Regions from separate parts of the Streptomyces sp. NPDC004609 genome, predicted to be linked through region 1. Evidence: riboswitches for the same ligand, from Rfam matches in the RefSeq annotation. Region 1 holds a riboswitch; each other region holds the start of a gene.

Region 1 (2,228 bases):
TATGAGTGACACCGAACCGGCCTGGTTCAAGTCCAGTTACAGCGGCACCGCTGGCGACAACTGCATCGAGATCGCCGCCACCGACCAGACCGTTCACGTACGGGACTCCAAGGACCTGGCGCGCCCGCACTTCGCCGTCGGGCGGGACGGCTGGTCGGCCTTCGTTCAGTACGTCCGAGACTGACCCCTCGGAACTGGCTCAACCCGTACAACCAACCCCAGCCAACACAGCCGGGCACACGAGCAAGCGCAGGCCCGGCTGTGGGTGAGGAGCGCACGATGAGCAGGAGAGCAGAACTCTCTTGGTTCAAGTCCAGTTACAGCGGTACTCAAGGCGACAACTGCGTTGAGGTCGCCGTCACCGAACAGGTCGTCTGCGTACGGGACTCCAAAGACGTGACAGGCCCCCGCTTCGCCGTTGGTCGGGAGGGCTGGGCCGTGTTCGTGCAGTACACCCGAAGCTGAGCCTCCGAAGTGACCCACTCGTACAACGAGTGAGTCATCACAACTTGGGCCCGCCCGCAAGGTGCGGGCCCGAGCCAGTGGAGAGGAGTGCAATGAGCGACTCAACCGGTCCCGTCTGGTTCAAGTCCGGCTACAGCAGCGCCCAAGGTGACGACTGCATCGAGGTCGCCGTCACCGATCAGGCCGTACACGTTCGTGACTCCAAGGACCTGGAGCTCCCGCATTTCGCCGTCGGCCACCTCGGGTGGGCCCGGTTCGTGAAGTACGCCGCACACCACTGATCCGTACGCAGGCATGCCATCAGCCGGTCCCGGGTAACGGTGGGATCCGCCGGGCCCGGGAGCGGCGGGCGGGGAGGGTGACGCGCGGCGCCTCGGGATGCGGCTGGTCAGGTCCCTCATGGAGGGGCTGGGGACCTGCGCAGTGCGCGCGGCATGCGGGAGTCGCCGGTCAGGGCTCACCTCCGCGAGAGTATGACACCCGTTGGGGCTAATGGGCTAAATGTCCATTATGCCTGCCTTTCTCTCCAATGCCCCTAAATAGCCTTTCCTGTTGCCTCTTTTAGATAACGGCTCGATAAGTGACAAGCGTCACCTGGGAGCCAAAAAGATCAATTCACCCCTGTCTCATTCCATCGCCACAAAACGCGAGTTGGGCATATCCGCCAGATCATGAACATCCGGCACTCGACAGTCGCACCCGGCAAAGGGTTTCGAAAAGGAATCCGCGTCTTGTTCCCCCCGCCCGGTCTCGTCTACGGTCTTGCACTACTCGGGACGGAACGCCTCATCCTGCCGCCGTCCGACAAACGAGGACCAACTCACTCACTCATGGCAGGAGCGGGGGAACCAGGTAAGCCGCCGGTACCGCAAGGGACCGGCTTGGGGTGAATCCGCATCATCCGATGCGGTAGGGCATCTCCAGCCCGAATCCGACAGCTCACCTCGCAGGCGACGGAGAGGAAAACAACATGCCTGCCCAGGTAAAGCAGCACCGGTTCGGAAACCGCTCGTTCACCCGGGGACTCGTCGCGCTCGGGGCCGCAGGCGCCGTGCTGGCGCTCCCGCTGGCCGGTGCGGCCACGGCCCACGCGGCCCCCGCCGCCGCGACGGCGGCCAAGGCCACGACGTACCCCAACAACCTCGACGGCTGGATCAGGGAAGCGCTGTCCGTCATGGCCGCGAACGGAATTCCGGGCAGCTACGAGGGAATTCACCGGAACATCATGCGCGAGTCCTCCGGAAACCCGCTGGCGATCAACAACTGGGACTCCAACGCGGTGGCCGGAACACCCTCCAAGGGCCTTCTCCAGGTGATCGACCCGACCTTCCGGGCCTACCATGTTCCGGGTACTTCGACCAACAGCTACGACCCGGTCGCCAATATCTCCGCCGCCTGCAACTACGCGGCCGACCGGTACGGCTCGATCGACAATGTATTCGGGCCCTACTGACAATCCTTGAACTTCATCACGCGAGAACGCCCCCGTACCCCCGGGGGCGTTCTCGCGTCATGAGGCCGACCCACCCCGCAGGGCCCGAAGGCCGAGCCCTGCCCAAGGACAGTGAGGACCGGAACGAGGAAGTGGACGGGGGCCGGCACTCCGGCCGCACCCCCGGCGCCGAGCGGCCGACGGAACCGGCGCGACCGAGACCGCGAACCGGTCCGGCGGGCGTACACAGGATCGGCCATCTCCCGTTGCCGATCGACGCGTTGACAATGTCAACACGCTTCTCTACCTTGTGGGCCTGAGGTTCTGTCCT
Region 2 (2,228 bases), on a different contig from region 1:
CACCCCTCGGACGGCGCCCCGCGCCGCACCGCCGCTTCACGGAACACCCGGAAGAACGGCAAACCGGGAGCACCGGATATCCGGAACGGTCGTACGGCCCCGGCGGCCCGCTCCGCCGTTCTCGGCCTTCACCGCACGGCATACAGGCGCCGTCCCGCATCACGGGACCGGCGCCTGTCGCCGTATCAGGGGAAATCCCCGCTCCCACGGGTGACGCGTTTCCGGGGAGAGGTCACTTCCGGTGAAAGGGAGTCGGCACCCGGCACGGCCCACGCCGAAGGCCCCGGCGTCGGAACGCCGGGGCCTTCGGAAGCGGTGATCGCCGCGCGGGCGGTGGTCGCCCGTGTCAGACCTTCACGCCGTGCGAGCGCAGATACGCGATCGGGCTGATGTCCGACCCGTACTCGGCGTCGGTGCGGACCTCGAAGTGGAGGTGCGGTCCGGTGGAGTTGCCGGTCGAGCCCGCGAGCCCGATCCGCTGCCCCGGCATGACCTCCTGGCCGACCGAGACGCTGATGGAGGACAGATGGCCGTACTGGGTGTACGAGCCGTCGCGCATCTTGATCACGACGTTGTAGCCGTACGCACCGCCCCAGCCCGCCTCGACGACCGTTCCGGCTCCCACGGACACCACCGAGGTGCCGGCGGGGGCGCGGAAGTCGACGCCCGTGTGCGTGCCGGAGGACCACAGCGAGCTGTTGGCCTGGTACGCGGTGGAGACATGCGAACCGGCGACGGGCAGCCGGTAGGTGTTGAGGAGCTTGCGCTCGGCCTCGCGGGCGGCGCGCTCCTCGGCCTCACGGGCGGCCTTCGCACGGGCCTCGGCGGCGGCCTGTGCCCTAGCGGCGGCCTCGTCGGCCTCCTTCCGCTGGACGACGGCCTGATCGGCGACCGTGTCGGCCATCCTCTCGGAACCCAGGGCCTCGATGACCCCGGTGTCCTCGGCGCTGAGGCCGGGCTCCGCGGGCTTGGCGTCGGAGTCCGAGTCGGCGGCGAACGCCGGGGCGGCGATGGTTCCGATGACACCGGTGGTGGCGAGGGTCGCGGCTCCGGCGATGCTCGCGCTCTTGCGCGACATCCGGCTCGGGGCGCGGTGTTTCCCGGCGGGGCGGGTGAACGCCATGTAGGGGCTTGTCCTTTCCTTCCCTCTCGCCTACCGGGTTAGCTGACGGGTTCGGAGCAGGAAGGTCTCCTACGGGCTCCTCCGCGGGATGCGAAGGGGTCCGATTCACCCCTGTGGGGATCTTGCCCCTCCGGGCGCGTGGACCGCGGCAGGAGGGAGGGTCCCCGGCTCCCCCGGCTCGCGCCTGACGGGGATTCGGCGATGACTGTCCGTGCCGCGGGTGCGGCGTACTCCCGACGAACAGCCGGGTCGACGCTAGGCCGGAGAGCTCTCGATCACCAAACAGACGGCCGATTTTGTTGCTTACGCCACAGGACGTGTCACCCAACTTCCGTCCAATCTGGACATATAGCGGGTCTGAGAACGAGCCAACAGGAGAGCCCCGGTGTCACCCGGACACCGGGGCTCCGCTCCACCCGCGGGGCGCGGACGGACCCAATCAGCCCGTGACGACCGTCACTTCGCCGATGCCGAGCTCCTTCACCGGCTCGGCGATCTCCGAGGCGTCACCGACGAGCACGGTGACGAGCCGGTCCTCCGGGAACGCGCTGACCGCCGCGGCCGTCGCCTCCACGGTGCCGGTCTCGGCGAGGCGTACGTACAACTGCGCCTGGAAGTCGTCCGGGAGGTGCTGTTCCACCTGGTCGGCGAGGGTGCCGGCGACGGACGCCGCCATCTCGTACCGCAGCGGGGCGACACCCACCAGGTTCTGCACGGCGACGTCGCGCTCGGCATCGGTCAGCCCCTCGGACGCGAGCGTCCGCAGCACCTGCCAGAGGTCCTTCAGCGCCGGACCGGTGTTCGGTGTGTCCACCGAGCCGCTGATGCCGAGCATCGCGGCTCCCGACCCGTCGGGGGCGGAGCACAGGACCTGGCCGAAGGCCCGTACGCCGTAGGTGTAGCCCTTCTCCTCGCGCAGCACCCGGTCCAGCCGGGAGGTGAGGGTGCCGCCCAGGCAGTACGTGCCGAGCACCTGGGCGGGCCAGACGCGGTCGTGGCGGTCGGGGCCGATCCGGCCGATCAGCAGCTGGGTCTGCACCGCTCCCGGCCGGTCCACGATGACCACCCGCCCGGTGTCGTCCGCGGTGATCTCCGGCGCCGGACG
Region 3 (2,228 bases), on a different contig from region 1:
CGCACCCTCGATCCGTACGCGAAGCTGCTCGACGAGCGGATCGTCTTCCTCGGAACCGAAGTCGACGACACCGCCGCCAACGATGTGATCGCGCAGTTCCTCCATCTCGAACACGCGGCGCCGGACCGGGACATCTCGCTGTACATCAACTCCCCCGGCGGCTCGCTCAGCGCCATGTCCGCGATCTACGACACCATGCAGGTGGTCACCTGCGATGTGGAGACGACCTGCATCGGCCAGGCCGCGTCCACGGCGGCGCTGCTGCTCGCCGCGGGCACACCCGGAAAGCGGTTGGCGCTGCCCGGGGCGCGGATCGTCGTCCGGCAGCCCTCGCTCGACGAGCCGATGCGGGCCATGCCGTCGGATCTGGACATCGCGGCCCGGGAACTGCTGCGGCTGCGCACCCTGCTCACCGGGCTTCTCGCGCACCACACCGGCCGGACGGTGGAGCGGATCGCGGCCGACCTGGAGCGGGACACGTTCTTGGACGCCGAGGCCGCCAAGGAGTACGGACTGGTGGACCACGTCATCGCCACCCGCAAGTCCTCGCTCGCCGCCCGCGCCGCGGGGTGAGGGCGTCGTGCTGCTCCCGGAACTGCCGCCGCTCCCCGCGTTGACCCGCGCCGAGAGCGAGTTCGTCGACAGCTATCTCGAAGTCGTCGACATGGTGGGCCGGATCAATCCGGCCCGATCCACCCACACCTATGGCGCGCTCCGCGCCGCGCAGGCACTCGTCGGCCGTGCGGTCGCACTGCGGGACGCGCTGGCGCTGATGCACGCGCGGGGCGAGAGCGACGTCCACGCGGCGACGCTCGTCGAGGCGTTGAGGGTTCTCGACGGCGAAAAGAGGGCATTCCGGACCGCTCTTCCACCGGATCCCGATCGCTGAAGAACTCACGGACAGCCGTCAACCGCCAGTGGAGTACCAGTAGAGGTCCCCCAATTGATGTAGTCGCTTCCCGGCTAGCGACTACGGTCGAGTTGCGCATCCCCACCGGCAAGCAAACGGAACGCCTTATTCCTTTGCTGGTACGGGCCTCTTCGGCCGTCGAGTTCCGATGCCTGTAGACGGCACGTCCACCCGAACAGCCCATTCGTGTTGAAACTCACATATCGCCGTTTTGGCTCGGAAATCCACCTGCCCGTAGGTCAAGATCCCTGGGACGACAAGCCCCCGTCACCTCGGCGGGGCGGTCCGGACGGACGCCGAGTCCTGCCGCTGTTCCGGATGACTGGTCGACAGGAGTGCTTCGGCAGGAGTGGAGGACCCGAGTATTACGGGACAGCCGGATCCGTCCGGATCTGTTCCTCGGGGTGAAGCCGCGCCAGCGGCCGGGCACCTTCGTCCGCCCGAACCCGACAGGTCATCCTTCACAGGCGGCTGACGAAGGGTTGCGCATGAGTGCGCAGATGAACGTCCCGTTTCTGATCAGCCGGGCGGGCGCCGTATCGGCCCTGACCCTCGCCGCGCTCGGCGGCTCCCTGCTCGTGCCGGGCGGCACGTCCGAGGCACAAGCGGCCACGGCACACGCGGGGAAGGCGCTTCAGATCGCGGCCTCGAAGAAGGGGGCCCCGTACAAGTACGGCGCCACGGGCCCCTCACGCTTCGACTGCTCGGGGCTCACGCTCTACTCGTACAAGAAGGCGGGCAAGAAGCTGCCGCGGACCGCCCAGCAGCAGTACAACTCGACCCGCAAGGTCTCGGCGTCCAGCCGGCAGGTGGGGGACCTGGTCTTCTTCCACTCGGGCAAGAGGGTCTACCACGTGGGCATCTACGCCGGAAAGGGAAAGATCTGGCACTCCCCCAAGACGGGGTCGTGGGTGAAGCTGGACAAGATCTGGAGCAAGAGCGTCTGGTACGGACGGGTGCGCTGACCGCCTGCCGTCAGAGCCGTACGCCGGTCGCCGGGAGTTCCCCGGTGGCCGGCGTACCGGCGTGAACGCGCCGAATTCCGGGGGCTCCCGGGGACGTACGAGCACCTGCTCGGCTCCCCTCCGCCCCGGGGCCGACGGCCTCCCGGGGACCTGCGGAGAGCCTGCGCGCCCCGCCCGGGCCCCGGCGCCCGGCCCCACCCGCGGGGCGAACGCCGTCAGCCGGCCTCCGAACCGCCGCGGCCGGATGGGACGGTGATCAGTTCCGTACCGCCGCGGTCCACGGCAGGGCGATCCACACGGTCTTGCCGCCCTCGGCGGTGGGGGTGACCGAGAGCCGCCCGCCCGACTGCGCG

What was found. A riboswitch is a leader RNA that binds a small molecule or an ion and turns the genes downstream of it on or off. The one in region 1 is predicted to bind cyclic di-AMP.
Region 2: linked by a shared signal. The riboswitch ahead of ACFYT4_RS23100 (M23 family metallopeptidase) and the one ahead of ACFYT4_RS30280 (transglycosylase SLT domain-containing protein) in region 1 are both predicted to bind cyclic di-AMP.
Region 3: linked by a shared signal. The riboswitch ahead of ACFYT4_RS13050 (C40 family peptidase) and the one ahead of ACFYT4_RS30280 (transglycosylase SLT domain-containing protein) in region 1 are both predicted to bind cyclic di-AMP.

The regions. Positions count from the first base shown of each region.
Region 1 covers NZ_JBIALS010000040.1:43,065-45,292, forward strand. The annotation lists gene ACFYT4_RS30260 (Scr1 family TA system antitoxin-like transcriptional regulator) at 1-5, shown strand, start outside; gene ACFYT4_RS30265 (DUF397 domain-containing protein) at 2-184, shown strand; gene ACFYT4_RS30270 (DUF397 domain-containing protein) at 280-465, shown strand; gene ACFYT4_RS30275 (DUF397 domain-containing protein) at 558-746, shown strand; cyclic di-AMP (ydaO/yuaA leader) riboswitch at 1,277-1,433, shown strand; gene ACFYT4_RS30280 (transglycosylase SLT domain-containing protein) at 1,436-1,918, shown strand.
Region 2 covers NZ_JBIALS010000024.1:24,567-26,794, forward strand. The annotation lists gene ACFYT4_RS23100 (M23 family metallopeptidase) at 347-1,123, opposite strand; cyclic di-AMP (ydaO/yuaA leader) riboswitch at 1,136-1,334, opposite strand; gene ACFYT4_RS23105 (M16 family metallopeptidase) at 1,563-2,228, opposite strand, start outside.
Region 3 covers NZ_JBIALS010000010.1:110,369-112,596, reverse strand. The annotation lists gene ACFYT4_RS13060 (ATP-dependent Clp protease proteolytic subunit) at 1-573, shown strand, start outside; gene ACFYT4_RS13055 (hypothetical protein) at 581-889, shown strand; cyclic di-AMP (ydaO/yuaA leader) riboswitch at 1,200-1,395, shown strand; gene ACFYT4_RS13050 (C40 family peptidase) at 1,399-1,875, shown strand; gene ACFYT4_RS13045 (ATP-binding protein) at 2,132-2,228, opposite strand, start outside.